4 regions of the Paenibacillus konkukensis genome follow, and region 3 is predicted to be linked to each of the others. Evidence: riboswitches for the same ligand, from Rfam matches in the RefSeq annotation. Region 3 holds a riboswitch; each other region holds the start of a gene.

What was found. Region 3 has a riboswitch for cyclic di-AMP ahead of SK3146_RS27670 (TrkH family potassium uptake protein). Riboswitches for the same ligand answer to the same signal wherever they lie in the genome.
Region 1: another riboswitch for cyclic di-AMP. It lies ahead of SK3146_RS10465 (CAP domain-containing protein); the one in region 3 lies ahead of SK3146_RS27670 (TrkH family potassium uptake protein).
Region 2: another riboswitch for cyclic di-AMP. It lies ahead of SK3146_RS34825 (APC family permease); the one in region 3 lies ahead of SK3146_RS27670 (TrkH family potassium uptake protein).
Region 4: another riboswitch for cyclic di-AMP. It lies ahead of SK3146_RS20505 (C40 family peptidase); the one in region 3 lies ahead of SK3146_RS27670 (TrkH family potassium uptake protein).

What each region holds. Positions count from the first base shown of each region.
Region 1 covers NZ_CP027059.1:2,430,952-2,439,028, forward strand. The annotation lists gene SK3146_RS10450 (response regulator) at 1-293, opposite strand, end outside; gene SK3146_RS10455 (sugar phosphate isomerase/epimerase family protein) at 512-1,285, opposite strand; gene SK3146_RS10460 (glycoside hydrolase family 28 protein) at 1,374-2,963, opposite strand; cyclic di-AMP (ydaO/yuaA leader) riboswitch at 3,205-3,339, shown strand; gene SK3146_RS10465 (CAP domain-containing protein) at 3,345-4,223, shown strand; gene SK3146_RS10470 (SPW repeat domain-containing protein) at 4,437-4,757, shown strand; gene SK3146_RS10475 (DUF1572 family protein) at 4,926-5,450, shown strand; gene SK3146_RS10480 (hypothetical protein) at 5,580-5,849, opposite strand; gene SK3146_RS10485 (hypothetical protein) at 5,944-7,311, shown strand; gene SK3146_RS10490 (undecaprenyl-diphosphatase) at 7,382-8,035, opposite strand.
Region 2 covers NZ_CP027059.1:7,942,227-7,950,303, forward strand. The annotation lists gene SK3146_RS34815 (oligogalacturonate lyase family protein) at 224-1,426, shown strand; gene SK3146_RS34820 (hypothetical protein) at 1,543-2,091, shown strand; cyclic di-AMP (ydaO/yuaA leader) riboswitch at 2,383-2,522, shown strand; gene SK3146_RS34825 (APC family permease) at 2,626-4,458, shown strand; gene SK3146_RS34830 (1,4-dihydroxy-6-naphtoate synthase) at 4,671-5,513, opposite strand; gene SK3146_RS34835 (futalosine hydrolase) at 5,513-6,169, opposite strand; gene SK3146_RS34840 (GNAT family N-acetyltransferase) at 6,423-7,277, shown strand; gene SK3146_RS34845 (helix-turn-helix domain-containing protein) at 7,306-7,551, shown strand; gene SK3146_RS34850 (MFS transporter) at 7,693-8,077, shown strand, end outside.
Region 3 covers NZ_CP027059.1:6,351,825-6,359,901, forward strand. The annotation lists gene trxA (thioredoxin) at 1-97, shown strand, start outside; partial or broken gene uvrC (excinuclease ABC subunit UvrC) at 200-2,154, shown strand; gene SK3146_RS27665 (CPBP family intramembrane glutamic endopeptidase) at 2,401-4,032, opposite strand; cyclic di-AMP (ydaO/yuaA leader) riboswitch at 4,290-4,445, shown strand; partial or broken gene SK3146_RS27670 (TrkH family potassium uptake protein) at 4,509-5,860, shown strand; gene SK3146_RS27675 (potassium channel family protein) at 5,874-6,539, shown strand; gene SK3146_RS27680 (cation:proton antiporter) at 6,542-7,777, shown strand; gene SK3146_RS27685 (LysR family transcriptional regulator) at 7,801-8,077, opposite strand, start outside.
Region 4 covers NZ_CP027059.1:4,725,704-4,733,780, forward strand. The annotation lists gene SK3146_RS20475 (LacI family DNA-binding transcriptional regulator) at 1-187, opposite strand, end outside; gene SK3146_RS20480 (2,3-butanediol dehydrogenase) at 470-1,525, shown strand; gene SK3146_RS20485 (DUF2306 domain-containing protein) at 1,938-2,582, shown strand; gene SK3146_RS20490 (SRPBCC family protein) at 2,938-3,387, shown strand; gene SK3146_RS20495 (STAS domain-containing protein) at 3,555-4,037, opposite strand; gene SK3146_RS20500 (NADPH-dependent FMN reductase) at 4,354-4,896, shown strand; gene SK3146_RS20505 (C40 family peptidase) at 5,315-5,782, opposite strand; cyclic di-AMP (ydaO/yuaA leader) riboswitch at 5,788-5,925, opposite strand; gene SK3146_RS20510 (hypothetical protein) at 6,368-7,183, opposite strand; gene SK3146_RS20515 (M1 family metallopeptidase) at 7,198-8,077, opposite strand, start outside.

The DNA of each region.
Region 1 (8,077 bases), 3.9 Mb from region 3:
AAATTGCCCGACGACCGATTCCGCTCCCTTAATAAATATTCCAGCCGCTCGTTATCCGTTCCGTAACGGATCAAGTCGGTATGGCTGATCACCTTGACTTCGGCCAGCCTTGTCGAAATCCATGTCGAAAGATCCTGCGCCTGGGTCTGCACTTTGGCCCTGGCATTGTCTTTAAGCGATTGGAGGATGGTCAGCTTGGCCGCACGGTAATTGCTGGTCCCTACCAGAGTCAGTGAAATACTCGTTATTAGTAAAAACAACACACTGATTCGCACTCGCAGCGACGCCCTCATCGGCCCCTCCCTTAAATAGCGGGTCCGAACGGACCCTATATGTAGCTCGAACTTAGCCGTCCGGCCTTTTTATTATACTCTTAGCCTGTGTCGAATCCTACCTTTGCAAGTCAATTTCGACATGAAATTCGGGAACTTTTTGTTCCGGCGCAGCGCCAAATAGCCGTTCCCGTCCCGCAAGGGACAGAAACGGCCGATTAACGCCGGCTTAAATCGACTTACGGCTCCAGCTGCTGCCGGAGCAGACTCAGATCGTCCAGAGCCGCCTCGTACAGCTGTTCCCGCTGCTCTCCCTGCCCGGTTCCTTCGGCAAATTCGAGAGTGAACGAGCCGCGGAAGCCGGCTTCTCTCATCTCCTTAAGGATGCCGGCGATATGGGCGGGATTGCGGTTCAGCCGTTGAAACGTCTGGCCCGACAATCGGTACTGCACATGAGCGTGGGTAATCGACGAACCCAGGCGGCGAAACCAATCGGCCAGCGGGCCGAGACTGTGAAACGGATGCACGATCGCCTCACAGCGGTCCATCGCCAAAAGCGCCGCGGCGGCCGCCTGCGGCTCCTCCATCACCGTGCCCGGATGGCATTCGCATAGCAGGCGGCAGTCTGCCGGCAAGAGCCGCGTCCACTCGTTCCAGTTGCGGATATATGTCTGCAGCTTCTCCGGCTCCGGGCCGAAGTTAAACTTCACCGCCCGCGCCCCGAGCCGGCGGATCAGCCGGGCCGCTTCCGCCCGCTGCTCCTCCGCGCCGTCGTCGAACGATATGTAGGAATTGTAGACGGCGATAGGCAGCTCGGATCGCTCCAGCCGAGCAAGCTCCTGCTCTTCGCAGCGGGCGGCATGATTCTCCCATAGCTCAACGCCGTCAAACCCGTCCCGCCGCCAACGCGGGAGCCAATCGCTGACCCGGTAAGAAGGCTCCTTATCCGCCGTCCAGCGGTTTTGCTCCAGCAATATCGTGCCCAGATAGATTTCTCCAGTCTTCCATGTCATGCGCGTCAGCTCCTTTGGCGCAATTATACGGCTTGACGCCGCTTTCAGCATTCTTCCCTCCCATCATAGCAGAAGGAAGATGGCAGGACTACTGCAGTTTTACCGCGCCGGCCGTCACTTCCTCGCCGAGTATGACGGCCGCCGGCGCTCCAGCGGATACCGCTCGCAAGTCGATGCCCGCAGTGCGTTCGCCGGTCGCATGCAGCAATACTTCCTGCCGCGCGGGGCAAGATAGCTTCTCTATCAAGATGTCGCGGCTGTTGTGGATACGTGCCACAGGCCCCTCCTCTTTCGGCACGACGGTAACCTCGCTCATCGAGATGTTCTCCGCGTTCGAACACTCGATCGCCCGCTGCGCCTCGATGCATACCCGCTGCAGATGAATGCCGCGAATCGGCATCTCCGGCAAGCCCTTGAGCTGAATGCCCGTCTCGGCGCCCGCGCATACGGCGTCTTCAATGAAGATGTCGCGGAACCGGGGCGTTCCTTCGTTCACTTCCGCCGCCGCGTCCGTATCGGCCTTCACCTCGTAATACATATTGAAGGTGATCGCTTCGCGCGCGATATCCTTCATTCGGATATTGCGGATATACACCTGCTCGACGACGCCTCCCCGGCCGCGGGTGCTCTTGAAGCGCAAGCCGACGTCGGTGCCGACGAACGAGCAATCCGATACGAGCATATGGCGCACGCCGCCCGACATCTCGCTGCCGATTACGAAGCCGCCGTGGCCGTGGTAGACGGTGCAATGACGGACGACGACGTATTCGCAAGGCTTGCCCAGTTTGCGTCCCGCTTCGTCTTTGCCCGATTTGATGCAGATCGCGTCGTCTCCGACATCGAATACCGAATCCGTCACCTGTGCATATCTGCATGATTCAAGATCCAGCCCGTCTCCGTTCTGGGAATACCACGGATTGCGCACGGTAACACCGCGAATCGTAATATGCTCGCTCACCCAATGATGCAAGCACCAGCCCGGCGACTTCTGGAAGGTGGGCCCGTCCAGCAATACGCGCCTGCACTCGCGGAAGCTGAGCAGAACCGGACGCAAGTAAGCTTTGACCGGCTCGTAGTCAGCCAGCGCCGCCGTGCTTTGCTTGCGCAGCCGGTTTACGGTTGCGGCTCCGTTCATCGCCGCCTCGGAAGGCCACCAGATTTCGCCGTCGGCATCGACGACGCCGCCCGAGGCGGTTAATTTCCCCCATTGCAGCTCGGTCATTTTGAACTTTTTCACCGGGCGCCAAGCATCCCCGGCTCCGTCGAAAATACCGCCGCCGGTAATCGCGATATCCTCCAGCCGCTCGGCGAACAGCGGGGACATACAGCGAACGGCGGGAAGCCCTTCGAAATTCGATTCGATTAACGGATAATCGGCATAGTCGCTGCTAAAGCGAATGACCGCGCCGGGCTCTGTATGTAAACGAATGCGGCTTTTGAATACGATGGGACCGGTCAGCCAGACGCCGGACGGAATAACGACCGTTCCTCCGCCCGCTGCGGCGCAAGCCTCGATCGCCTTCGCGATAGCCTCCGTATTTTTCGTAATTCCATCGCCGCGTGCCCCGAAATCGGTAATTATAACGTTGTATTCCGGTATATTCGGAAGCTCAATCTCGGGCATGTCGAACGGCGGATTGCTCTCGTAAGCTGCATCTGAGTGCACAGTATGATTCACTTCAATTTCCTCCTGCCTTAAAATTACCGGGTATGACCGGATGTCGTTGCATTGACGGGTTTATCATAGCAACGAGTGCCGATATCCACAATAATCTTTAGCTCACATATCGGATTTAACGCCGCTGGAAGACTTTGTCCCATGAAATCGGGCAGGACACGTGCTACAATATAATAGCTCAAGGACAGCCCACCGGGATCCGATACTAGAGTCGGGCAACAACGAGCACAAGTTTCAAAAAAAACTATAAAGGCCGAAGCTTCTATATAAAGCACGGGGGACCCATTCCATGGGGTGAAGCCGCTTCTTGCGGCAGGGTGATTGCTCTTTGACCCGAATCCGTCAGCTAACCTCGTAGGCCGCGAAAAGGAGAGATTTTTCTTGAATCGTTTTCAAAAAGTGTTATTGACAGGTGTACTTACCCTTAGTCCAATTATCGGCGTTAGCGCCGCTTCCGCTGCTCCAGCGAATACGGTTACAGGTAACGATGCATTGAACGCTTTGACGCAAAAGTACGGCGTTGATCTGAATTCCTTGCTTAAAGGACAGCAAGGCAGCGGAATTGACCTGAATTCCTTGCTGAACGGCCAACAAGGCAATTGGCAAGTATTCAAGCCGGGCAGTAACAGCAACGGCAATATGTGGGCAGGCATGTGGAAGCAAGTTCCAGCTCAAACAACGAATCCCGGATGGGGATGCGACAATGGCAGCACAGGCAATGGCGCAGGCACTGTAGATAACGGTACGGACACTTCCGATAACGGAACTGGTACTGTAGATAACGGTACGGACACTTCCGATAACGGAAGCGGTACTGCAGATACAGGCACTGGCACTACGAATAACAACGGAAGCGCAGGCTCGGATCAAGGAACGGCTAACAGCTCGCAATCCGACTATGCCGCGCAAGTGATCAACCTGGTCAACCAAGAACGCGCAAAAGCCGGGCTGAGCGCCTTGACGGAAGACAGCTCCTTGTCCAATATGGCTCTTGTCAAAGCTAAAGACATGTACACGAACAATTACTTTGATCATAACTCGCCGACTTACGGTTCTCCGTTCGACATGATGAAGCAATTCGGCATCAGCTACTCTTACGCCGGCGAAAACATTGCCAAAGGTCAACGCGATCCGCAAGAAGTGATGAACTCTTGGATGAACAGCCAAGGGCATCGCGAGAATATTTTGAGCCCGAATTATACGAAAATCGGCGTTGCTTATTATAACGGCGAATGGGTTCAAGAATTTATCGCCAACTAATTTTTATAACGTAGTATGCCACAGCCTCCGGTGCGCCATGCATCGGAGGTTTTTCCTTTTATGCAGCCTCTTTTTTGCAAAATCCCGAACGTTTTGAAACCGCTTGCATATACATATGATAAGGCTTCCTCCCGCCGCTGGCTCGACAAAAGCGGGTTGCCAAGCCGGTGCGCGCCGCTTCAACGTTTTTCATCATTCGGGAGGTGTAATCAAATGGCGGTTAAAAATTTGCTCGCTGCATTGATTGGTCTCTTGTTTGTTTTTGCTCCGCATTGGATTCAATTCGCTCATGAAAGCGCTGTCGTAACCAGTGTCGTCTTCGGATCGATTCAGTTTATTGCGTCCTTGTTCGCCTTTTATTTGAAGAAGCCGGGCTGGAACTCCTGGTTCAACTGGCTGTCGATGCTGTCGGGAATCTGGTTCGTCATTTTTCCGTTCGCCTATTTGTCCGGCTTGGCAGAGTATATCATCTATATCGCGCTCGGCATTACTACGGTAATGCTGAATTATTATACGATGAACGAAGACTTGTGATGCGGCTTTGATGCAAAGTTAAGGCGAAGCTGATGCCTCCTCGAAAACGTCGGTTATTCTCCCGATGAATAAAAAGTGTATCGACGTCGATAAAAACATTCGAATGTACTTTTTGCGTACGATCCCTTATCGTAAAAGGGTGACACGATGAGAATGAGGAGGAAGAATATGGAATCCGCAGCTTCGGTATCCGCATTGTTTTTGGAAGAGAGCATTCAGGCGTTTCACAGCATGAAAAAACTGGCTGACCGCGCGATGGCTCAGCTGGGCGAAGAGCAATTTCACGTAACGCTCGACGATGAATCCAACTCGCTGGAAATTATGATCCTGCATATGCACGGCAATATGCTGTCGCGCTGGACGGATTTCTTAACCGCCGACGGCGAAAAGCCAAGCCGCGACAGAGACGGCGAGTTCGAAGCCAAGGGGCTCGGCCGCGAGAAGCTGCTGGAGCTTTGGGAGGAAGGCTGGTGTACGCTGTTCCGAGCGCTGGAGGGACTGACCCCCGGCGATACGACGCGGAACGTAACGATCCGGGGCGAAGCGCATACGGTCGTGAAGGCAATTCAGCGGCAAGTATCCCATTACGGTTATCATGTCGGCCAGATCGTGTTCCTCTCCAAGCATTTGGCGAGCAATCATTGGCAGACGCTGAGCATCCCGCGCGGGCAATCCCGCCAGTTCAAGCCTTAAACGCCCAGACAAGCGTCAAAGCCGCTACTCCACTTGCGAATAGCGGCTTTGCCTTTTGCAACTGGGACGGGATCTAGGCGTACGCTCCGGCGAGTAGATGCTTCGTGAGCATTTGCCGGAACCTGGCCCTTAAGTCAGCGGCTCCGTAACTTCCAGATCGACGAGCAGTTCTCCGTTGCACTGTCCGATGGCCGGCAGCGGCAAATCGCTCGCGGGCGAGACGAGCCCGCAGCAGCGATACCGGATCAAGCCGCCGCGAAGCTGCGCTTCATCGGATTTCCGGCGAACCAGCGATCGAATTGCGTCCAGCAGCGCTTCGTACGCTTCCCGCCCCTGCAGCTCGGACGGGTAAATATTCGCTTCCGCAGCCGACGCATCCGCCTTCCGCCTGCCGTACATCCGCGGAAATAACGTCCCAAATCAGGAAGAAGCTGCAACGAACCCCCTCCTTCAGCGTAGTACATACTAATGATTTGTAAGGAGGTGAACGTTCATGAAGCTGCTTACGGTTCAAGACGGCATAACCATCATTGAGCAGCGTATCGGGATTCCCGCGACGCATGAATTGACAACCGGCGGAATTTACCGCAACTCGTCGCCGCAAGAACAACCTTTTTACAAGATTGAATTGGAATGGAACCGAATCGGCGAACCCGAGCTGGACGAGGAAGGGCTGGTCAACCGGCATACGATCCGGGCCGAGCTGGACGCTCTGACGGGAAGGCTGGCCGCTTATTACAGACATGATCGCCGAAGCGAGGAACGGGAGCAGCGAACGGAGCTTCATTCGGAGCTGTATAATGCCGTCTATCCCCATGTTATCGAATGGATTGACAAGCTTCAGCTGCCGATTGCCCCAGAGGAACTGCAGCTGAGGAAAAAACAGGCGATCGGCAAAAATCGCTATAAGCTCGAATATGCAAGACAGCACGCAGGAATTTCCTTTGCCGCTCATCAGGCTTTCCATATCGAGCTTAGCAGCCGGTTCGAGCTGCTCCACCTCTTCTGCGTATGGGACGAATGTTCGTTTACCGATCCCCGGCAGGCCAAACCTGCGCAGCAATTCCGGCAGATGATCGGCGAAAATCAGCTGTCCCTTTGCTATTTGACCTTATTCCATCCGTCCTCGCACCCTCATTATATGTACCGGGAGGATATATTCGACGCCGAAACCGGGCAGATTCTGTATAGCGATAAAGCGGAGGTGACTGAGCTTATCCGTCTGGACCGGCCCGAGCCGGAGTACAATCAGCTTATTCAAATACATCGCAAACCGGTATTTTCCGCTGCCCATTACGATGTTCTTAAGCTGGACGACGCGGTTACAGAGGCGGATTTAACAGCTCCGCATCCTTTTGCACCGCTTCTCGAAAATTCGGAAATCGCCGCCGCCCGTCAGCTGGCCGTATCTTATTTGAAGCAATGCTACGCCCATGAGCCTTGCCAGTTCGCCTTCTTGCGAAAGGACGGGCATCACCCGATCGAAGGCATGCAGGGCGGCCAAATCAAGGTGGAAATTCACCGCCTGCGTCACGGCATTCCGATCATCGGCGGCAAATTGAATTTGTTCCTCGACCGCCAAACCCGGGAAATGACCAACGTCATGGACGCGCTGAAGCTGTTTCAATCCGGCAAGGAGCGGATAGATACCGCCGGCCTTCTTCCCCCCAGAATTACAGCCGCCGAGGCTTGGGAGCAGCTGCGAGGCTGCTTTCAACTAAGCCTGCAGTATATGCTGAAAGCCTCCGATTGTCTAACGGGACCCAAGCGCGCCGTTCTTGCTTATAAGCTCGTCGATCACGACGAAGTATGCGATGCCGTAACCGGCATGCCGTTGAAGCTGGCTTCGGAGCAAAATTAAAAACAAATAACCTGAGAGCTTTATGGAAGCACTCAGGTTATTCAGGTTCGCAGCGCCGCCGCCGACTCCTCTACAAGGAGGATCGTTTGCCCGTTGTACCGGAATCTGTAGGCCGCGGGATAAAACTTAGACGGGCCGTCAGCTTGCCATATACGCCGATGCAGAAATTGGCCGCCGGCTCGGCCCATCTTCTATATTTGACGACCAGCATGCTGATTAGCAGGCCAAGCACGAGTCCGCCCGCAATATCCGCCGGATAATGAACGCCGACATACACGCGCGCAATTCCGATCAAGCAGGCGAGGATCAGCAGAAGGCCGCCCGTGCGGCGCTTCAAGAACCATATCGGGAAAGCGAGCGCAAACGCAAACGTCGCATGGTCGCTCGGGAACGACGGATCGGCGTCATGAGACACCAGTTGATGCACCTCATGATCGACAAAAGGTCTCGGATGATCCACGATCGGCGAGATGATCCAGCCTGCGGCGACAATGGCTATCACCACGGACAAGCAAGAGTAGAACACCATCCTCTGATTGGCCGCTTTCCCGGTAATCCACAGTACGGCCAATACCGCTATCATGACATACACTAAATCGCGGGCGAAAAAAACCATCATTCCGTCAAGCCAACCCCAGCTGCCGGCCGCATTATTAATCAGTTGAAAAATGCCGTAATTCAAGCCGTCACCCCATCCAACATATTCTTGATACTGATCCCCCATTATAACCGATAAATCTTAATAATTCCTTAATATTTGCCAAAT
Region 2 (8,077 bases), 1.6 Mb from region 3:
TGATTTCGAACCGCGCGAAGGCGCGGTTTTTTCGTATACCGCTTCCGCAGAAGCCGATTCCGGCACTTAGGCCGCACGCAATCCGGTCAAATCAAAAAAGTCCAAAAGAAGAAAGAAAGTGCAATCCCCTCCGGGCACCGAAACAAAAAAGTGGCGTTGTCCGAAAAGAGACGATCCTATAATCTGGTTGTAGCAAGATCAGACTAATGAATGGGGTGGCACGATGAGTTCTAACGGAAAAGGGAAAACATGGCCTGCAGAATGGCGGGAGACCAAGGATCTGATTACAGGGCTTCCGATGAAACAGCTGACGAATTATATGGCGCACAGCTTCCATCTTTACTTTACGAATGACGGCTGGTACGACAACGGCACGAAGCTGCTGTTCGGGTCGGACCGGCTCAATGCCACGAATTTGTACAGTTTGGATTTGACGAACGGAGAGATTACCCAATTGACCGATTTTCCCGCCGGGACGGCCGTCGGGCTGCAAAACGCCTTTATTAATCCGAACGGCACGGAAGCGTATTTTACGAAAGACAAGCAGCTGCTCTCCATCCATCTGACGACGCTCGAAGAGAAGGTGCTGTATACGGCGCCGGATGGATTCAATCTCGGCAATCTGAGCTGTACCGCCGACGGGGCATGGGTATGCACCTGCATCAAAGAAGATTTGTCGGACCGGATTCCGACTTCGCTCGGCGCCGGATATATCGGCTTCGAAGAGACCGCGAGGGCCAAGCCTCATTGCAAAATCGTCAAAATTCCCGCTGCCGGCGGTGAATCGCAGATTATCCATGAAGATAAAGTCTGGATCGGGCACGTCAACACGTCGCCGACGCAGCCGCATCTGCTCAGCTTCTGTCACGAAGGCCCGTGGGATTTGGTCGACCACCGCATTTGGTGCCTGAATATCGAGACCGGCGAATATTGGAAAATCCGCCCATCGGAGGATAACGTCTTCGTAGGGCATGAATATTGGCATGCGGACGGAGTGACGATCGGCTATCACGGATATACCGAATCGCTCAGCAATAAGGACGGCAAGTTTATCGGCTCGACCAAATACGATAATACGGACAAGGTCGAAAGCGCCTTCCCGTTCCAAAACATGCACGTACACTCCAACGACGCTTCGCTGATCGTAGGGGACGGGCAGCAGACGAGCGCCTATCACGGAGATCAATTCCAGGATACGATCTGCCTGTGGAAAAACAATCAAGGCGTTCTGGAAGGTCCGCGCATTTTGTGCAGGCATCGCGGCAGCTTTCAAGCGCAGAAGCTGCATGTGCATCCGCGGTTCAGCCCCGACGGCAAGCAGGTGCTGTTTACGAGCGATATGACCGGATACGGGAATTTGTACTTGATCGACGTTCCGGATTTCGACAGCTTGCCGAAGCAGCCTTTACTGCCCGGCAGCCATTAACGCAGGCATCAGACAGCGCTTGCAAATCCCGTTATGGGACCGGCAGGACTGGACAACGGACGCAGGCTCCTTTACAGTAAAGAGTATAAACATCATATGACTAAAGGAGATTTGCAATGAAGAACAAACTGAAGGCGGCCGTTATGCCTGCGATAGCTCTCAGCCTTATGTTCCTGCTGCCTGCTGCGGCGGTAGAACCTTCGGCGAGCGAGCGTCAGCAGCTTGCGCTGCCCAGCGAGATGGCCTTTTCCATTCCTATGAACAATTTCTGCAGCACCGAACAAAATATGGACTTCGCGCTGCAGCTGTCCAACACTTCCGCATCGCCTGCGCAAATTACGCTGCATTTGTATCAGCAGGACGGCAGCGAATTCAAAGAAGAGGGCTCGTCTTACCGCGATATCGGTTCGACGCTGGTCCCGGGGAAAGCCGCGAGCTTACCAGGCCATGCGACAGGGCTGTACCATATTAATTTCGGTAATCACAAACAGTGCAACGAACGCGTCTATATGGGCACGGTGGAAGTGAATACCGGAACGGCGTCCCTCTTGGCAAGCGGTTGGGTCAGCAATAACGGTGCGTTCCAGAACATCGTCGTTAACGAGAATAAAACATTCGACCTGTCGGCTCCGGCCGTGAAGACCGAGACGACAACTTCTCCGTAAACGATGCCGAAATTACATAAAATGTAAATATATGATATACTTGAACCCGGAAGCATCGATAGCGTCCTTAACAGACCCTATCATGCTTCTTTTTTTCGCCGAATCCCCTGTCGAAAAAGGAAATGTCAAGTCGCGATTCCAAATCGGCGTTTGCTCAAGAAAATTCATGCGATGATCCATGTCAATGAAGCTGGCGGCAGGCTGTCAGATTTTTTGACTTATAATCGCGCAATTCGGCAGTTTCAATTCATTTACTTAAGGAAATAAAAGAAGTATCATACGATTCATGAAAAAAATTTAACGCTGAGTTTTCTTAGGAAAAACGGGGGAACCAACCGATTTTGGGGTGAATCTATCGTTCGACGATGGAAGAGCGCTCTTCTCACGCTCTAACCCGCCAGCTAACCTCGTAGGCGCTTCTGGGAAGGAAAAATGCACAGGCGTTTATCCTTGTGTATTTTTTTGTTTTTGGGCATAGTAAGAACGCCTTATTTTTCTTGAAGATGAACTTTCAGCCAAATTGAGGGTGTAATCATGACATCGGATTCTATCAAGAGAATCGTATTTGGACGACCGCTCAAATCCAATGAGCTGGAGCAGGAGAAAATGCCGGTATGGAAAGCGCTGCCGATTCTTTCTTCCGACGCGCTATCCTCCGTAGCCTACGGCACCGAGCAAATTCTGCTTGCCTTGGCCGTATTCGGAGCCGCAGCTTTTGCGTATTCGCTGCCCATTGCCGTCGGAATTATCATCCTGATCACGCTGCTGGTCGTCAGCTATCGTCAAGTGATCGACGCATATCCCGGCGGGGGCGGGGCCTATATGGTGTCGAAGGAAAATCTCGGGGTCCCGTTCGGGCGGCTGACGGGCGTGTCGTTGTTAATCGATTATACGTTAACGGTAGCGGTATCCGTATCGGCCGGCGTTCAGGCGATCACCTCCGCTTTTCCGGTCACTATCCCATATATCGTGCCGATCGCGCTGCTCCTTGTCTGGATTATGGTCTGGCTCAACTTGCGGGGAACTTCCGAATCCGGCACGGTGTTCGCTTTCCCGACGTATTTCTTTATTCTGTGCGTACTGGTGCTGATCGGAAAAGGCGCCTTTGATCTTATTACCGGCTCCGAGCATGTCAGGGAATCCCAGCTGATTCCTACATCGATGCCGGCGGGCTTAACGCTGTTCGTACTGCTTAAGGCGTTCTCGTCAGGCTGTTCGGCGGTGACGGGCATCGAGGCGATCTCCGATGCGGTGCCGCATTTCAAAACCCCGTCCCAGGCGAATGCCAAACGAACGCTCGTATCGCTCGGCACGCTGCTGGCCATTATATTTGGCGGGATTACCGTTCTAACGATCGCTTACGGCATCGCTCCCGACCCGAAGGGGCATACTTCCGTTCTGTCGATGGTCACGGAGCATGCTTTCGGCCGCGGATGGATGTATTACGCCACGCAAATCGCGACGATGATGATTTTGACGTTGGCGGCCAACACCAGCTTCAACGGTTTTCCGATATTGGCCTCCATTATGGCTGTCGATAAAAATTTTCCGAGAATGTTCGCCAACCGCGGGGACCGCTTATCGTTCCATTTCGGCATCGTCACTCTGGGCGTGCTGGCCAGTCTGCTGCTGATCATCTTCAAGGGAAAGACCGATGCGCTGATTCCGCTGTATGCGATCGGAGTATTTCTTTCGTTTACGCTGGCGCAAAGCGGGCTCGTTCGCAAATGGCTGCGCGAGAAGCAGAAGGGCTGGCAGGGGAAGCTGGCGATCAACGGGCTCGGCGCTATCGTCTCCTTCGCGGTGCTGATTATTTTTTGCGTGACCAAATTTGCCCAAGGCGCCTGGATCGTGATCGTGCTTACTCCTGTGCTGCTGTGGTTTATTACCCAAATTTACGAGCACTATGAAGATGTGGCCAAACAGCTGCGCTTCGATCTGGGAGAACCGCTGCCGCATAAAGAATCGATCATCATCGTTCCTATCGCGGGCATTCACCGGGTCGTGGCCTCGACCATCTCCTATGCGAAGACGCTGTCGCCCAATGTGATCGCATTCTATGTGTCCTACTCGGACGAGGACGAAGACCGGATGGAGGAAAAATGGGAGCAGTGGAACCCGGGAGTGCGGCTCGTCATCTTCAAATCGCGCTACCGGACGCTGATCAAGCCCTTGGTCGATTTCATCGCCCGCATCGATGCGCATGTGCAGGAGAAGCAGACGATTATGGTGCTGCTGCCGGAGTTCGTTCCGAAGCGCTGGTGGCATCGGCTGCTGCATAACCAGTCCGCCTACCGCATCCGTTCCAGATTATTGCGGGAAAAAGATATTGTCGTCGCCACATTGCCGTTTCATTTAAGCGAATAACTCGAAATCATGAAGGCCATTCTCCGGCGGGGAGGATGGCTTCATGCGCCTTTCGGCGCTTTGATCGCATGAGGGGAGTGCGGCGCTTCGAGAGGTGCGGCGAGCAGGCGCAAGGAAAATAGCGGAAAAGGCGCATCTCCCGGTGAAACGGGAAATGCGCCATTTTCCGCGCGGTCTTAACGGGATTGCTGGCCGTCAAGCGAGCGGGGCAATTAGGAACGAAGCAGGGCAAGGTCGAACTCGGGAACGAGGCCTTCCTGCGCGGCCCGGTGCAGCAGCGACGTAATCGCCGCATAGCCGTCCTCGCCGAGATCGGCCGTAAACTTGTTGACGTATAAGTCGATATGCGCCTGAGCGACCTCGGGAGCGAGCTCCTGGGCATGGCTCATAATATAGTCGCGGGACGCTTCCGGGTGGGCCCACGCGTATTCGACGGATTGGCGGGTCCACTTGGCCAAGGAAGCGATATCCATCGATCGGCGGGCGATAATGGCGCCGAGCGGGATCGGCAGTCCGGTGTCGCTTTCCCACCAGCTGCCCATATCGGCAAGCAGCGTAAGCCCGTAGGACGGATAGGTGAAGCGGGCTTCGTGAATGACGAGCCCGGCGTCGATCTGCCCGTCGCGTACGGCCGGCATAATCTCATGGAACGGCATGACGACGATCTCGCCGACGCCGCCGGGAACGTTCTTGGCGGCCCAGAGCCGGAACAGCAAATAAGCGGTGGAGCGCTCGCTCGGCACCGCTACGCGGCGTCCGCTCAGCACGGACGGGTCGCTTGTCGTCGTCAAGCGGCCCGAAGTGAGAACCAGCGGCCCGCAGCCGCGGCCCAAAGCGCCTCCGCACGGGAGCAGCGCGTAGTCGGACAATACCCATGGCAGCGCCGCGTACGAAATTTTGAGCACCTCGGGGCCTTGGCGTTCGGCGGCGAGATGGTTCGTTATATCGATATCGGCATAAGTCACTTGAAGCTGCGGTGCATCCGGCAGAAGCCCGTGCACCCATGCATGAAAGACGAACGTGTCGTTGGGACAAGGCGAAAATGCGATATTCATTATAATACCTCCTGAAGTACTTTGCTGGCGGATTGCAGGGCTTGCAGCGCATCGCCGATGCGCCAGGCGGCGCGGTCGCGCGGACCGACCGCGTTCGAGACGGCGCGCAGCTCCAGCACCGGCACGCCGCGGTCCAATGCGGCTGCGGCGATGCCGAAGCCTTCCATCGCTTCGGCGGCGGCGCCCGGCACCCGCTTGGCCAGCGCGGCGGCCGTCTCCGCCGTGCCCGTCACGGTGGACAGCGTCAGCACCGGGCCGAGCCGGGCGGAGAGACCCGCTGCGGCCAGCGCCTCGGCCAGCCGTTCGGCGCGCGCCAGGTCGACCGCGATGCGTGCCGAGCCGAAGCCGAGCTCGTCCAGGCTGCAGAAGCCGTCCGGCGTCTCGGCTCCGAGGTCGGCGGCGATGATCTCGCTGGCGACGACGAGCGAGCCGATCGCGGCCTGCTCCGCGAAGCCGCCGGCGATCCCGGCGATAACGACGAGGCCGTACGGAGCCGCGGCCAGCGCCTTCGTAGCTCCTACGGCGGCCGCCACCGGCCCGACGCCCGCGGCGATCACATCGAATCTGGGGTCGTTGCCGAGTCCGCGCAGTACCGCCTCTTTCTCCGCTTCGACGGCCGTTGCTACGAGCACCCGAAATTGCGTTTGCGTATTCATGGTCAAAAACTCCTTTACTAGCCCTTCATACGGGCTGGGCTTCCGACAAGAAAAGACATAGAAAATTATAGTACACTTTGTTTAAAAAGCAAAGTTGTTCGGCTCTTAAAGGGGCCGATGCTCCTGCCCGTACACTTCGTTACGAAAGGGGATTGCCGCCCTCGCCGCCTTGTGATACCATAGTGCAAATTCCCTTATAATGGCGCTTGCTTGGAGTTGGGACATCGGGGGAGAGACGGAGGAGGAAGGCGGAATGAAGCTTTGGTATGGCGAGAAGCCGGAGGCGTTTCTGCGGCGGGTCGAATCGTTTCTGGAAAACAATGAAGCCGTGAACAATTTGCTGCTCGGTCTGCTGCACATGCTGGTGAAGCGGGAGAACCTGGGGATGGCGGCGGGAAGCCGCGATACGCATCTGTTGGCCGTGGAAGACGATCACGGCTTGGCGCTTGTCGTGCTGCTGAACGATAAGAACGCCGTTCTGTACGCCGATGGGGAGCGGTGGCGGGAAGCGGTCCTGACCGCCGCAGCTGATCTGTTTGAACGCGGGCTGGATGTGCCCGGAGTCGTGGGGCCTCCGGAGGCGGCGAAGTTATTCGCCGAGGAGTGGGCCCGGCTTCACCGGTATGAGCCGGTGCTCAAGATGAATCAGCGCATCTACCGGCTCGACCGGGTCGTGCCGCCGGCTTATTGCCCGGGGCGGCTGAAGGCGGCGACGATGAAGGAGCATGAGCTTGTAGCCGGATGGATTCGGGAATTCGTCGAATCCATCGGCGAACGAATCCGGCCGGAGGAAGCTTCGAATAAGGCGCTGGAATTTATTCGCGACGGCTCGCTGCATCTGTGGCACGACGGGGAGCCGGTCAGTATGGCGAAGTCGGCCAGACCGACCAAGCGCGGCATCGTCTTGAGCTATGTCTATACGCCGCCGCAATACCGGAGGAGGGGTTATGCATCCTCTTGCGTAGCCGCTTTGAGCGGGCTGCTCCTGGAGCAAGGCTATTCCTTCTGCAGTCTGTACACGGATCTCGCCAACCCGACCTCCAATCACATTTATTCGCAGATCGGGTACAGGCCCGTTCAGGATTCGGTCATGTACCGTTTCCGGTAAGAGCCTGCAAGGAACAAATCCCCCAAAGGTGACGCGATGCTCTGAAGCTTATTTCGTCCGCATCCAGCTTTCGGGGGAGCCCCGCAGCCTGCAGCCGGCCGGAGTCTCCTTGCCGGAATCGGAGCATTTGAACGTGAGCGAGGCGGCTGTTGCGGTCGGCTACAGCAATATGAGCAAATTTACGGCCGCCTTCCGCAAGCAGTACGGCTGCACCCCGAACGACTATAGAAAAAATAGGCTGCAAGAACATAGCTTCCGTAACCCGATTTCTTAAGGTACGGAAGCTTTTTTAGTCCATTCGATCTTTTCTCCTTCTACAGGCAGGAAAGCTCCCCCGGCAGGTAGCGGCGCCGCAAGCTTTGCATGATAATGATGATCATATCAAGCGCTGATCCGGCGAGAGGAGTAGATCGATTTGAAGCAAAAATTCATCATGATTTTTTTAACCGTATTGTTCGCGATGATATCTATCGCCACATTCAACCCGATACTCGGACCATTGTCCAGAAACATGGGGCTGAGCGAAATCCAAACCGGCAGTCTGGTGACGGTTACGGGCATCTGCTGGATACTCGGAAGCTTCGTCTGGGGAAGGAAGCCGCAGCTCAACCGCAAACGGGTCATGGCCTTCTCTTTGCTGGCCTATACGGTCACCGTGTTTCTATTTGCTTATATGGCGGACCAAGCTCAATCCGCGAAGTCGGCTTCTCTGGGGCTGTATTGGGGGTTATTCGGGCTCAGGGCGATAGCGGGCTTTTGCTTCGGCGCCGTGCCGGCGATGGCTCAAGGTTATTTGATGG
Region 3 (8,077 bases):
TACGTTGATCGTGTTCAAAGATGGACAACCGGTCGACAAAGTGGTTGGCTTCCAATCCAAGGACGCGTTGAAAAATGTGGTAACTCGCAATCAATAATCGTTTTCTACAGAAAACTCATAATGAGAAAAAGCTCTTTTTCTGCTATGCTGGGAAAAGGAGCTTTTTTGCTGTTTAGGGGAAAGGAGTGGAACTAAGGCGATGGTTGAAGGGGATCAAGAGCGGAAGCAAAGAGCGGAGGCGATTCGCAACAAGCTTGCGCTGCTGCCGGAGAAGCCCGGCTGTTATCTGATGAAAAATAAAGAAGGCACGATCATATACGTAGGCAAGGCCAAAGTGCTGCGCAACCGGGTGCGTTCGTATTTTACCGGGAGCCACAGCGCAAAAACGCAGGCGCTCGTAGTTGAAATCGTCGATTTCGAATATATCGTGACGGCCAGCAACGTGGAAGCGTTAATTCTGGAGTGCAATCTGATCAAAAAGTATCACCCGCGGTACAATGTGCTGCTGAAGGACGACAAGTCGTTCCCGTATATCAAGATCACGAACGAAAAGCATCCGCGCCTGGAAGTGACGCGCAGAGTATATAAAGATAAAGGCAAATATTTCGGTCCGTATCCGAACGCGTTTGCCGCGCAGCAGACGAAGAAGCTGCTCGACCGGCTGTATCCGCTGCGCAAATGCAAGACGCTGCCGGATCGTGTCTGTCTGTACTACCACCTCGGGCAATGCGTCGCACCCTGCGAGTATGAGGTGGCGAGCGAGGAATACGAGCGGATGGTTCAGGAGATCAGCCGGTTTCTGAACGGCGGGCATGACGAGATCAAGCAGGATTTGACGCGCAAAATGCACGAAGCCGCCGAGGAGCTGAACTTCGAGCGGGCCAAGGAGCTGCGCGACCATATCGTGCATATCGACGCCGTGATGGAGAAGCAGAAGATTACGACGCTTGACGCCGTCGACCGCGATGTGTTCGGCTATGCCGTCGATAAAGGCTGGATGTGCGTGCAAATTCTGTATATGCGCCAGGGCAAGCTGATCGAACGGCACACGTCGACTTTCCCTTATTACGGGGATGAATACGAGGATTTCATCTCGTTCATTACGCAATATTACAGCGATAATCCCGCGCTGCCGAAGGAAGTGTTTCTGCCTGCGGAGCCGGCGGCGGGAGAGGAAGAAGGGGACGCTGCCGCCGAAGCGCAGCTGCCGGCTGCGGAAGAGGACGGAGCGGCGGCAGGCTCGCTGAAGACGGACGTCAAGGAGGCGCTGGAGAGCTGGTTGAAGGTGAAGATTCATATTCCGCGCCGCGGCTTGAAGAAAAATATGGTCGACATGGCCTGCGACAACGGCCGGGTCGCTCTGGAAGAGAAGTTCCGGCTGATCGAACGCGACGAGCAGCGGACGATCAAGGCGGTGGAGAACCTGGGGAATGGCTTGGCACGGGCGTCATTCACCGCATCGAGGCGTTCGACAACTCGAATATTCAAGGCTCGGACCCTGTATCCGCGATGGTCGTCTTTACCGACGGCAAGCCGGACCGCAAGGAATACCGCAAATATAAAATTCGCACGGTGCAAGGCCCCGACGATTATGAAACGATGCGCGAAGTCGTGCGCCGCCGGTACGAGCGTGTGCTCAAGGAGAACCTGCCGCTGCCCGATCTGGTCGTAATCGACGGAGGCAGGGGGCAGATCTCCGCTGCGGTGGACGTGCTGGAGAACGAGCTGGGCCTCTATATTCCGGTATGCGGGCTCGTCAAGGACGAAAAGCATAAGACGGCTCAACTGATGATGGGAGAGCCTCCCGAGGTGGTGCAGCTGCCGCGGGACAGCCAGGAGTTTTACCTGCTGCAGCGCATTCAGGACGAGGTTCACCGGTTCGCCATCACCTTCCACCGTGAGACGAGAGCCAAGTCGATGATCGTCTCGACGCTCGATTCCATCCCGGGGATCGGCGAGAAGCGCCGCAAAGCGCTGCTCAAGCATTTCGGCTCGCTGAAGAAGATCAAGGAAGCGGCGATCGAAGATTTCAAGCCGCTCGGTATCGGCGAGAAGCTCGCTGCGCAAATTCTGCAGTCGTTAAACGGCGAAGCCGAGGATAACTCCTCCGATGACGCTTCCCCGGAAGCGGAGGAAGCCGGCCAGGAGGCGTAATAGCGGGTTAGCCGCGGGCATCCGCGTGCTCTACGGGATAGAACCGGATGTCGGGCGCGAGGCGGGATCGCTTGCTCAGGCTTTAAACACAGCGATTCGACGCTTTCATTCCCGCGGTCGCAGGCTCCCGGCAGCGATCGGCGATACAATGGCAATCTCAATCAACAAAAGACGCCTTTCCTCAGGCAGGAAAGGCGTCTTTGTTCCGCATTAGAGCCGTATCAAGGTGAAAAAGGAGCGGAGAAGCTAGGTTTTTTTAAAAGAACGCCTCAGCCTTGCGTGGAGCCAATAAGCCGCCCAGCCGATCAAAGCGGGGAAGACGATATAAAACAAGCCGATTGTGCTGATCGTCCAATGCTCCCCGTCGAACAGCGACAGCCCCATTAGAATGCTGTCCATCGACGCATGAGCGAACAGCACGGTCATAAACCCGTATTTCAGGAAGGCATAGCCGAAGATAAGGCCGATGATCGTCACTTCGATAAATCGCGTATAAACGGGATAAATCGGATACTGCGTATGGCTTAGCGCCCAAATCATGCCTGGGATCAATACCGCCGCGAAGCGGTTTCTGACCAGCTTCAGGAAAATGGCGATGCCGAACAGCCGGTAGACCGCTTCCTCGGAAATCGCCGCGGCCCACGCCATCAGCGGGAACAGGCCGGGCACCGTCATATTCAGCACGGAGTCTGACGGATCGTTGACAGCCCAGACGTCGAAATATTCGCCGGCAATAAAGTAGAGCGTCTGCTGAATGCCGAGAATGAACAGGCACAGCAGATAGCCGCGGAACATAGCGCTTCTTGCATGGCGTCCGAAGCCGTCGTTAGCCCATACCGGCCAGGTGATCCAGCCGCGCCGCTTCCACATATGCCTGCCCGCCAAGAAGGAGAAGTAGACGCTGACGGCCATCAGCGCGATGACAATGTTCAGAAACCACAGATTGAACGTCGCCTCCCACTGCGACGGTCCGTTCGAGTGCATCGTTCGCAGCGCCGGAATCATGTTGAAATTGTTCGTGATGTAGATAGCCAGAAACGAGGCGGTCAGAAACAGACCGCGGCGGAAGGTGATTTGCCTGCGGTAGCGAATCACGACGACCAGAGCCGCCGCCGCCATCAGGAGCGAAGCCAGCATGCTGATGCGCGTCATCGTGGAAGCATTGTCGTTCTGCTCGTCCTGCCAGCTCTTGAACGAGGCGGGAATGCCGAAGTCGGCATGGAACGCGGTCGTCTTTCCTTCGGATACGGCCAGGAGCAGCCGCAGCCTGGCTTCGCCGATTTGCTTGCTTTTGCTTATGTAGACGAAACCGGTGCCGAGCGCCGACGTTTTTTGCCGGTCTTCGGGGTCGAGCGGGCTTGCCTCGCTAAAGTCGGCGGGCGAATACCCCTGCTCCGCCATCGTCCGCTCGGCCGCCTCCCGCGGATCGGAGGCTTCGGACGAGACGGTCTGCCGCTTCGCCGCCGGGGAGGTGAAGGCCGACCAGCCGAGGATGCGCAGATTCGCGAAATCCACATCTACATAGTAGGTTTTCCCTGTGCCGTTCTCGTTAATTTCGACTTCGAAATAGTCGATCGGGTAGTCCGGATAGCTTTTCAGATAAGTTTCCAGCAGCTGCTCCTTCTGCAAATATCCGCTGCGGTCCGAGTGGGACTGGAACAGCGTGCTCGCCGCATAGTCTTCCGCAAGGGAAAAGCGGTCGCGTACGAATCGGACGGCTGCGTCCGCCGCCTGCTGCTTGGTCACCTTCGGCAGCGACTCGCCGGTTTCCGCGGCATCCTCCGGATGCAGCCAAGAGGAGCCGAACAGGACGGCCAAATAGAGGATGATTCCGAAAACTGCCAATTTCAGCAGAGAAGATTCCGCAATTGGTTTCACTATGAAATTCTCCTTACCGTAGAATGGGCGATATTGTGAAAAGGGTATGGAATATAAGTACATTGTATTCATTAAACTTAGCATAGATGCACAGCGGAAATCCAATGAAATTACGAGCTACGAGGGGCAAAACGCTGAAAAGCAGCGCGGAGGCTTCCCCCGCTTCATGCCAGGTCAAGTATTGACTTGTTTATCGTTTGATTTCGAGCCAAAGCGACTTTGTACTTATAATGAAAGAACATTATAATTCATATCAATTGAATACGAAGCCGAATTTCTTATCGAAAACGGGGGAACCATTTGCAGTAAGGGGTGAATTCGATTCCATTGCCGACGAAACATCGCAATGGAAACGATAGGGTGCTGTGACCCGAATCCGTCAGCTAACCTCGTAGGCTATCGCAGGAACCTATTATGATGACATTGGGTTTCCAGTGTCTTTTTTTGTTGCCCTAAAACATTCGCCGAGGTGAAATATGACATCCGCCATAAAAAAAATCGAGCTGACTCCGCCGCAAATTCTCGTGATCGGTTTCGCCGCCATCATTTTGATCGGCGCCGCGCTGCTCTCGCTGCCGGTCGCCTCCGCCTCCGGAGAGCCGCTGCCATTTCTCGACGCTTTCTTTACGGCTACTTCGGCGACTTGTGTTACGGGGCTGGTCGTCGTGGATACGGGCACGTTTTTTTCCAAGTTCGGACAGATCGTCATTATCGCGCTGATCCAGGTCGGAGGGCTCGGATTTATGTCGATGGCGACGCTGTTTGCTTTTGCGCTGAAAAAACGAATTTCTCTCAAGGAACGGCTCGTTTTGCAGGAGTCGTTGAATCAGGGAAGCATGGAGGGGATCGTGCGGCTGATCCGCAAAGTGATCCGGTATTCGCTGACCATCGAGCTGGTCGGCGCCATTATTTTCTCGATTCGCTGGTCGCTGCAGTTAGGGCCTGCCAAGGGCATTTATTTCGGCTTCTGGCATGCGATATCGTTTTTCAATAACGCAGGCTTCGATTTGTTCGGTTCGGTTAACGGACCGTTCAGCAGCTTAACCTCATTCGTGGGCGATCCGGTCGTCAACCTCGTCACAATGGGGCTTATCGTGCTGGGCGGCATCGGCTTCGTCGTCATGTCGGATCTGCTGGAGTTCAAAAAGCGCAAGCGGCTGTCGCTCCATTCCAAAGTAGTGCTTAGCGCAACCGGTGCGCTGATTATCGCCGGCGCCCTGGTCATTTATATATTTGAATACAGCAATGCCAAGACGCTGGGCTCGCTGAGCTGGTCAGGCAAAATATGGGCCGCCTTCTTCCAGTCGGTGACGCCGCGGACGGCGGGAGCCAATACCGTCGATCTCGGCAGCTTGCGCCAGGCGACGCAATTTTTCATGATCATCCTGATGTTCATCGGGGCTTCGCCGGGCTCGACGGGGGAGGGATCAAGACGACCACCTTCACGACGCTGATCGGCGCGATGATCGCCATGGTGCGCGGGAAAGAGGACATCGTGCTGTTCCGTTACCGCCTCGGTAAAGACCGGATTTTGAAAGCCATCACGCTGACGATGATCGCTCTATTCCTCGTCGTGTTCGTCGCGATGATTTTGTCGACGACGGAGGGGCACCCGTTTCTGATGATTTTGTTCGAAGTGACCTCGGCTTTCGGCACCGTCGGTCTCACGATGGGAATGACGACCGATTTGAGCCTCGTCGGCAAAATATTGATCAGTTTGATGATGTTTGCCGGCCGCTTGGGGCCGCTTACGTTGGCATACGCGCTCGGACCGAAAACGGAAAAAGAGCTGTATAGATACCCGGAAGGGAAAATTACGATTGGATAGGGGTACAAAAACAATGAAACGTAGTCAGTATGTCGTCATCGGGCTGGGCAGATTCGGCTCTTCTCTGGCGAAGGAATTGATCAATTTGGGGTACGAGGTGCTGGGCATCGATAAGGACGAGGAAGCCGTCGACGAGATGAGCGACACGCTGACGCATGTCGTGACGGCCGATTCGACGGACGAGGACGTGCTGAGATCGCTCGGCATCCGCAATTTCGACTGCGCTATCGTGGCGATCGGCGACGACATTCAAGCCAGCATTTTGACCGCGATTCTGCTGAAGGATATCGGCGTCAAGACGGTCGTTACCAAGGCGCTTTCCGAGCTGCACGGCAAGGTGCTGCAGAAGATCGGCGTCGACCGGGTGATTTTTCCGGAGCGGGATATGGGAATTCGGGTCGCGCATCAGCTGGTCTCGCCGAATTTGCTCGATTACATCGAGCTGTCCAACGACTATACGATCGTCGAGCTGTCCGTGCCCAAACGGCTGTCAGGACGGTGCTTGAAAGATTTGGACCCGCGGGCCAAGTACGGCTGCAGCGTCGTGGCGATCAACAAGAAGCACGGCGTCATCATCGCCCCTAGCGCGGCGGACATGCTGGAAGAACAGGACGTTATGGTCATTATCGGAACGAACGATCAAATCGAATCCTTCGAGAGCGAAGTTATCAATTTATAACTATGAACAATGAAGCCGCAGAGATGATTCACCATGTGTTGTTATTATTAATTCTTATTCTTGGTTTGGGTATGCTGTTCGGCCGCCTGGCGGGCCTGATGAAGCTGCCGGATGTGGCGCTGTTCCTCATCGCCGGGATGATCGTAGGGCAAGGGCTGCATTGGGTGAGCGAGACGAGCAGCTCGTTTACGAACCAGTTCATATTGACGATCGGTTCGACGCTTATTTTGTTCGACGGAGGGCGCAATATCCGGCTTGCGGGGCTGAAAAAAGTATGGCTGACGGTCACGCTGCTTAGCGTGCCGGGCGTGCTGATTACTTGTTCCGTCGTTGCGCTGTCCGCCCATTGGCTTCTGGGAATCCCGATGATCTATGCGGTGCTGCTCGGGGCGATTGTTTCCTCGACCGATCCGGCGACGCTCATTCCCGTGTTCAAGCAGGTGCGCATTCGCACGAAGGTGCGGGAAACCGTAGAGAGCGAATCGGCTTTCAACGATGCGACCGGCTCTATACTTACGTTCTCCGTCCTTGCCGTGATTACGGGAAGCCAAGGCTTCTCGCTGGCCGGCAGCCTGGAGGATTTCGCTCGCACGGCGCTGGGAGGCATTGCGGCGGGGGCGGCGATCGGGCTGGTCATGGCCTTCATCACCGGCCATCTCAGGCTCGGCTGGCTGCGCGATTATGCGGCGATAGCGCTGGTCGTGACGGCGCTCGGAGCTTACTGGGTTGGAGATGCGCTGCATGTCAGCGGGTTTATGGCTACTTTTACGGCGGGACTTATTTGGGGCAACGCCGATATATTCAAGCTGGATTTGAACGATAAGCTGAAGGAAATGACGCATTTCAGCGAGAACATGACGATCATTATGAGGATGCTGATTTTTATTTTGCTCGGCAGCCAAGTGAATTTGCGCATCATCGCGGCCAATTTGTGGCCGAGTCTGGCGGTAATCGCGGTTTTCATCCTGATCGCAAGGCCGCTCACAGTGCTTGCCTGCACGCTGCCCGATCGCAAGGCGGGTTGGAAGCGCGGCGAGATCCTGTTTATGTTCTGGGTGAGGGAGACCGGCGTCATACCGGCGGCTTTGTCCGGAATGGCGGCGGGGCTGGGCGTGAAGTACGCCGACGTCATCGCCTCGGTCACCTTCCTTGCCGTACTGCTGACAATTTTGCTGCAGGCGAGCACGACGGCTTATGCGGCGCGAATGCTCGGCATCGAGGAGAAGGACGAAGGATAGCGGCTGCAGCCGAGGCCTTAAGATCAGCCCGGCCGGTTGAAGTAATCCTTGGCCTTCTCGATAAACTGCTGGGCCGACGCATGATGGACGACCTCTTCCGTGAATAACAGGGAGGTCGTTCTTGTCATTTGCTCGAGCGCCGGAATGAAGCGGACGACCAGCTCGTTGTCTTTGACCAGATTGCTGCGCAAATACGATTCCGGCAGCAGCGTCGCCGTCTTGCACGTCGAGACGAGGCGAATGATCGCTTCGAACGAATCGATCTCCATTTTGACGTCGGGCGCAATGGCGTAGCGGTGG
Region 4 (8,077 bases), 1.6 Mb from region 3:
GGCGAATCTTCAGGCTTTGGGCCGAGGTGTTGGGAATGAAGCCCATCTCCTCAACGACCTGCAAAATTTTGGCCTTCGTCTTGGCGCTGATGCCTGTATGATTGTTAAGCGCCCGGGATACGGTGGCGATGCCGACGCCGGCCCGTTTGGCGACATCCTCGATCGTCAGCTTTTTGGTGTTCGTCATAAGGGAAGGTTCCTTTCGTTCCGGAATCGTTTCCATGGTATTTCTGACTATTCTCTTATCTATTCTTTATTATAGCATAGCGAATCCACTGCAAAACGAGTGAAGCAGCGAAAGCGACCGAGTCATTATTAACGCGGGAAAAATGCGCCCGGGGAACGATTTGTCATTTGACAGTTTGACGTAATTGTGACATGATAGTTACCGGAAACGTTTCCTATAACGGCTTTCAAAATGGGAAAGCCCTATCAATTATTTCTTAATTCCTACAGGGAGATGACGAATATGCAAGCGTTAAGATGGCATGGTGTGAAGGACTTGCGGGTAGAAACGATCGATGAGCCTGCTCCTAAGAAAGGACAGGTCAAAATTAGAATCGAGGCATGCGGCATTTGCGGAAGCGATCTGCATGAATATGCGGCAGGTCCTATTTTTATTTCTGAAGGTACACCCCATCCACTGACGAATGAAAAAGCGCCTATCGTTATGGGGCATGAGTTTTCCGGCCAAATCGTAGAGGTCGGTGAAGCGGTAACCCGGTTTCAAGTCGGCGACCGCGTGGTGGTCGAGCCTGTTTTCTCATGCGGCACATGCGATTCTTGCAGACACGGCAAATACAATCTTTGTGAAAAAATGGGTTTCTTAGGCCTCGCCGGAGGAGGCGGAGGCTTCTCTGAGTATGTCGCGGCGGATGAGCACATGGTCCATAAAATTCCGGACAGCCTTTCTTACGAGCAAGGGGCTCTCGTCGAGCCGTCCGCCGTTGTGCTCTATGCCGTCCGTTCGAGCCAGCTGAAGGTGGGCGACCGCGCGGTGGTGTTCGGGACAGGCCCGATCGGATTGCTGCTGATCGAAGCTTTGAAAGCATCCGGCGCTTCCGAGATTTATGCCGTCGAGCTGTCCGAAGAAAGACGCAACAAAGCCGCCGAGCTGGGCGCCGTTGTGCTGAATCCGGCAGACACTGATGTGGTCGCGGAAATTCAGCGCCTAACCGACGGCGGAGCGGACGTATGCTATGAAGTGACAGGCGTTCCTGTCGTATTGAACCAGGCGATCGCTTCGACCAAAGTAAGCGGTCAAATTATGATCGTCAGCATTTTCGAGCGCGAGGCGTCGATTCATCCTAACCTAATCGTGCTGAAAGAACGCAATATTGCCGGCATTATCGGCTACCGCGATATTTTTCCGGCCGTGATCAGCCTGATGGAGCAAGGCTACTTCCCTGCGGATAAATTGGTGACCAAACGGATTGCGCTCTCCAATATTGTGGAAGAAGGCTTCGAGGCGCTGATTAAAGAGAAAAGCCAGATCAAGATTATCGTGTCCCCGAAGAGCAAGTAATATAAGCGCGGAACATAAAGCATTCATTCTTTCCTTTGTAAAATAAATAGCGGGTATGCGCACAAGCGCGCTGCACCCGCGCCAACGACGAAGAGGGAGCCTATCGAGGCTCCCTTTAGCGTTTTCTAATGAAAAGCCGCCTGGAAGAACTTAGGGCTTGGTTACCCTTCAACAATCGCCTGCACGCCATAGGCGTTGCCATTCGGGCCGTCGATTTTCTTCGGAGCCGCCTTGGCAGATGATGACTGTTCTCAGCCGATTTTACCTATGGACCCGTAGCCCAAGCGGATGTGATACGGATTGTTGCTAAATTGACAGACAAACGGAGCCCGTTTCTAGGTAAAATGGAAGTGCGGCCTGCCGCTGAATAGGGGAAGGGGCTTTGAGGCTCCTCAGATCGAGGTACACTACAATGACCAAAACAAAGCTGATGTACCGCTTCATGATGATTGCAGTCATGGGACTCATTATCTATTTTATATATATGAATTTTATAAAAGATCCCGGAGCGTCCGCATTTCTAAGCCATAAAACCGGGGCAAAGCGGCCCGTGCAGCTTCCTGTCTGGCTTCCGGTCATGTATGTCCATGTTGCGTTCGCCTGCTTGGCGATGCTGACGGGCCTCATTAATTTTTCCAGGCTGATCTGGGAGAAGCGCCGCAGGGTTCACAGATGGAACGGCTACGCGTATTTGCTTAGCGTCGTTATCGTAGACGTCACCTCCGGGTACATGGCTCCTTATGCGACCGGAGGCAAGCTTACCAGCATCGCCTTTAACCAACTAAACGCTTATTGGCTGATCGTGACGATTGCGGCGCTGGTCATGGCCAAAAAGAAGCGGATCGACCGCCATCGGAGATGGATGCTCCGAAGCTACGTTTTCTGCTTTACGAACGTGCCGATTCATTTCATTACCTGGGTTTGCTATGCCGGAGTGGGGCTTTCCTATACGGTGAGCTATACGATCGGTGTGTATGGCGCAATCGTGCTGCTCGTGCTGCTTGCGGAGCTGATCGTTCGGACGGGTTTTAAGCAGAGCGGATTGTCGAATCTTTGAAAAAAAGAAGATGCCCCATTGCGAGGCATCTTCGCGTTTTTTTTGAACGCGGTTATGAAGTCAAGTTAACGTTCAGGTGCGTTTATATGATGTATTAAGCAGCGGCGATAATGCCATTGGACTGGAGGATTGTCTGCGAGTAATCGTCTGCAGGACGTTGGGAAGCGTGTCGAAAAAAGGCCAGCCCTGGCGGCCGTGCCAGGAGTTACGTTATTAGCATTGATCGGGAAGAGAACGGTGTCCGTGCCGATTCTTTTGTCGCGTTTTTACAATACCTGCCGTCCCCCAATTCATATAATAGAGACGCTGGCTTAGTGAAGCTTGCACCATTCCATCAATGAACGGAGGACATGTCTTGGATCTTAAATATGTCATTTATGTCGGAGCAAAGCCTGAGGACGTTTGGAACATTTTTGTAAAACCCGAAGCGACGAAAGCGATCTTCTTCGGCTCTACGCTCGAGTCGACCTTCGAAGTCGGAGCGCGGTATGAATATGTCGGACCAGGCAGTGAAGGGGATGAGACCGTGCATGTGTACGGCGAGGTGCTGGCGTTCGAGCCGTATCGGCTGATGAGCTTCACCGAGCATCCCGGGCCGTCTTACCGCGACAACCATGAGGAGCTGGAGACGCGAGTCACGCTGACTCTGGAGACGGTGGGGGGCAGCACCAAGGTGACGCTGATCAACGATCAATGGCCGGAGAATCATCCTTCTTACGAGAATACCAAAGAGAGCTGGCCGATGATTCTCAGCAATATCAAATCGTATGTGGAGACAGGTAAAACGCTCGATTTCGGCTGGTAAACCGAAGCGAACAAACTGAGGCTGCCGGAATAAAGGAAGAGCCCCGCGTAGGGGAAGGGATAGGGCTGTAATAAGCTGAAAGCGGCTTAGTGCAGCCTTTTTTGCGTGTTTAACGCGTAACATAAATCATAAGTTCGATTTGATCCAAGAAGCTAAGTTAACTAGGGCTAGAAAGTAATCCGCGCTGCCTTCGGTACGGCATGGGGGTTATCCGAACTGCTTACGCGCTGCTCAATAGCGTATTCGTCGGGATAGATCATTATATAGCGGGTTATCCCGACGAGGCGAAACAAGGCTCCGCATGACGGATGCAAACCGTGGGCAAACACCCGCGAACCGTCGTCCGTAACGGCCCGGGCCAAGCGAACAAGCACGGACAGGCCGCCGCTGTCGACATACCCGACTTTTTGAAAATTGATAATCAGCGTCGTAGATCCGCCTCTTAATCGGGTTCGCTCATCGCGATAGGTCAGCAAATCGGCTTCGGCTTCCGCTGTTACATTCCCGCGAAGCTCCAAGACGAGCGAGGTTTTCGAATGCTTGCCTTGGATCAAGAGCGGGCTGTCGTTATGCGGGAGCTTCTTGTCTTCGGGAGATCTCCCGCCAGAGCTTGACGCTTCCTTGCCGGCGAATGCGGCATTCTCCAGCAAGAACTGCTTCGTTTCCGGAAGAGGCTGGCTTCCCAGCTCGTACTTAAGCTTTCTTGGCTGGTTCCTGCTCGGAGTCGTTACGTTCGGTATCGGGTTGATTTGGATAATTCCGTATTTTTACGCGGCTCCGGCCGCTTGACTCTCTCATTAACGTGACGGTTTATAATGAAGCGATCCGCCGAGGGAGAATTGGAACGGATTAAGCGGTCGCCTGTGTAGAGGGATTCTCCAAGAGCGAGTGGATATCTCTATCGACCGCAGGCCACGAATGAATCACTATACTTTTAGAGGCGGGAAAAGAAGGAGGTATTTCAAAGTGACGAACATTGTAACGATTTCCGGCAGCCTGCGTAAACAGTCATGGAATACGGCGCTGCTGAAGGCTTGCGCGGCGTTGGCGCCGGAAGGGATGAAGCTGTCGTTATATGAAGGGATAGGAGACTTGCCGCATTTTAACCCGGAAATGGATGGGGATGAGGCGGTTGCAGCCGTCGTATCTTGGCGGGAAGCGCTTCGCGCAGCCGATGCCGTCCTTGTCTGCACGCCGGAGTACGCCGCGGGAGTTCCGGGAAGTCTCAAAAACGCCTTGGATTGGATCGTATCGTCCGGGGAGTTCCTCGGCAAACCGACTGCGGTTATCAGCGCTTCTCCGTCTGCTGCGGGCGGCGAGAAGGCGCACGCTTCGCTGCTGCTGACGCTCAATATAATGAGCGCCCGCATTCCGGACGGGGCTTCGCTGCGAATCCCGTTCATCAGTAAAAAGCTGGATGCACAAGGAGGCCTCACCGACCCGGATATGGAAAAGGATCTTCGGCTTCTGCTTAACGCATTAAGCGATGCCGTTTCGAGTCCGCAGTAAGGCGATGCCGGCGCCCTCGAGTGTCTGTCCGAACGGCTGCACCGCCTGAGGCAGAGTGGTGACGGCATCCCGTTGCCACCCCGTTCGGGGGCCTTTACCTTCTTTACTGCAGGGGGATTTCAAAGGCAGCCGTACCTTAGTGGGAAACGCTAGGATCATGTCTTAGTACCTCCTAATAAAAAATGCTTCCAAAATGGAGTTATTCTAGCTATAATGAAGAAAAGCTCCTATTCGGAGCTTTGCCAACGAAGTGTGGTCCTGCGTAAGAAGCAGCCTGTCATACCGTTAAGGACCGCCTCCAGAGCGAGCTAGCGCAAAGGCATACTTTAACGAAAAAAAAGCCCTTAAGGCTTGTCCGGCACGTGGGGCGTGACGGAAACAAACGCTTAAGGGCTGCATGAAGGAACCACTCGAAATATTACTTGTCGGTCATCACTTGCTGATACTGGTCGTCCGACAAAATGCGCTTTGCGGTTACGAAGCGTTTCGTATAGTACGAGTCGCTAAGCTTGGTTACCGTAACGCCTTTGTTTGTCGCGGAATGGTAGAACTTACCGTCCCCGACGTAGATGCCGACATGAGAGATTCCTTTGCCATCCGTGTTATAAAACACGAGATCGCCAGGGCGAAGATCATCTTGGGCTACTGTCGTACCGATTTCTGCTTGTCCTTTTGACGTGTGAGGCAAGTCGATATCGAATTTTGCGAAAACAAAGGAAGTGTAGCCTGAGCAGTCGAAGCCCTTCGTCGTGGTTCCTGCCCACTTATAAGGCACTCCAAGTTCTTCGTTCACGGCTTGACTTAGCGGCGTTTCCGCAAAAGCGCTTCCTGCTTGAAAGCTGCAAAACAGTGCCACAGATACGGCAAATCCAAACAACTTCTTCAAAAGAAATAGTCCCCTTCCGGTGCCTACGAGGTTAGCTTAAGGGTTCGGTTGAAGGTTCCCTATGATCACTTTAAGACGAGATCAATTCACCCGGGTCTGGATCCCCCGTTTCCCAATCTGTGGAAATTCGGCAATATGTACGATTTTTTTGAGTCGAATACAATATTTCGATGAAAACCGCATTTTTCCTTCCGCTGTCACAAAAAATTCACAATTAATGCGTATTTTTTGAAACCTTTTAGAGTCGAACCATGAACATACAATAAATGTAAGGGTTTTCCTTGGGGAATGAACGAAAATTTCGCTGCAGAGGCAAGGGGAGACAGAAGAGGTTTCGACAAATGCCGATAGACTTTGACAAAAGGAAGAATGAGAAGCTAGGGGCGTTTTGCGAAGGCCTATGGATATAGGCCCTAAGGCACTGGATTTTGTAAGGGGATAGGCATGTCCGGAACATACCGGAGCTATTTTGATGCGATAAAATAAAAAAACCTTCCTTCATCACTGTAATTGTGATTCGGGAAGGTTTTTCTTACGTTCGGTCGCAGGCTCGCGCCGGGAGGCGATTGCCGGATGGCCGGAGCTCTATTCGCTCTTGGCGCTCCACAGGGCATACTGCGTCGAGATAGCCCATAGCTTGCAGAACATATGGATCAATCGGTACACCTGATAGCCGAGCAGGGCGAGAAAGCCGGTCCAGATCATAGCGGAGGCCATAACGGCCGTGGACACGGCCAAGATGACGATGAGCAGAGCTGCCGCAAGCACCAGGATCGGGAACAGATTGCGCAGGAGAAGTGTTAGAGCGAAAAGCGACGATTTGCCGCTGATCCGCCCGAACTGCAAATACATGAAGACCGTCTGCATGAGGAAGGTATACACTCCGTAGGCGATGAGCAGCGGCAGCACTTCCTGCGCGATGGCATAGATGGTGGCGTGTTTGCCGTAAATATCGACAGTCTTGGGTACGAGCCAATACAGAGGCGCAAGCTGCAAAGCGATCTGAAGGACGTACAGGAGGAAGAAGGGGAGGGCGAACTCCCTCATGCCCTGTACGAAGCGGTAGCCGGCGTTCAATTCGGTATGCTGCAGGGAGTAGTACACCCCGGCGTTAAGCAGCGGGCTCAGCAGCATGCGTGCGATAAGCAGGCACAATCCCCATCCGACATAGCTGTCGATAAGATCGGTCTTCATCAGCTGAAACTGTCCTTCGATCCAGAACATGTGGACGGCTTGCCGTTCCAGCTCCGGGCCCGGGTAGCGGTGGAGCAGGGGAACAATGATCGAGCGGATCATTTCATAGAGCGCCAGTCCCCACAATAAATTGTAGATGAATAAGGTGCAAACGACGAATGGCTGGTTCCAGGTCAGATGCCAACCGTTTTTTACCGTTTTCCACATAGGTACCGTTCACCTCACCATGCGACCCATCCGAATAAGGTCTCGATTAATTTGACGACTCCCAGATTCCAGCGAATCGACAGCTTGGAATCGACATTCGTTTTCATAAAGCTGTTAATTCGTTTGTTCTCCAGCACGATGGAATGCTGCGAATCGACGACCGCATAATCCAGCGGAGCCGTATGGTTCAGCTTGAACAGCACATCCGCGTCGATGCCGTCCCATGTTTTATCGATCTGCGAGCCGTCGGCGAAATGGAAACGGATCGGGACGTTATTGTATGTGCCGCCGAACTTTTGAATGCGTACGGTGTTTTCGTACATCGGTTGCCCGTCTCGGACGACCTTCTTCGACTGAATGTCCGTCACGGCATAGTCGACCATCAGCCCTCCGTAAATATATTGATCGAAAAAGGTGCGCCAGCTCGTTTTGGTCACATCCTCCAGCACCTTCTGAAAGTCTTCGGTCGTCGGATGCTTGAATTTCCAGCGTTGAAAATACGTTTTCATCACGCGGTCCATCGTATCTCGGCCGACCTGCTGCTCGATCGATTTGAGCACAAGCTTGGCTCGGGTGTACACATTTTCCGCGTATTGATTGTGTCCGGCATAGCTCCAGGAATTTTGCTTCAGCGCTTCGGGGGCAGTGATGTAGCTCGATTCGACGGTCAGGTTCGGCTTCACGCCGTATTCCAGCTCCATCAGCTTATCCTCCGCGTAGGAGGTGAAGCCTTCGTCGAGCCAAGCCTCCTCGAATTCGTTGCTGGCGACCATGCCGTACCAGAATTGATGACCGATTTCATGGACGATGACCCGTTCGAGCTCCAGGTCGGGCTGATCGTCGGCGGCGCCCCAGCCGGTAACGAGGGTCGGGTATTCCATTCCTCCCGCGCCG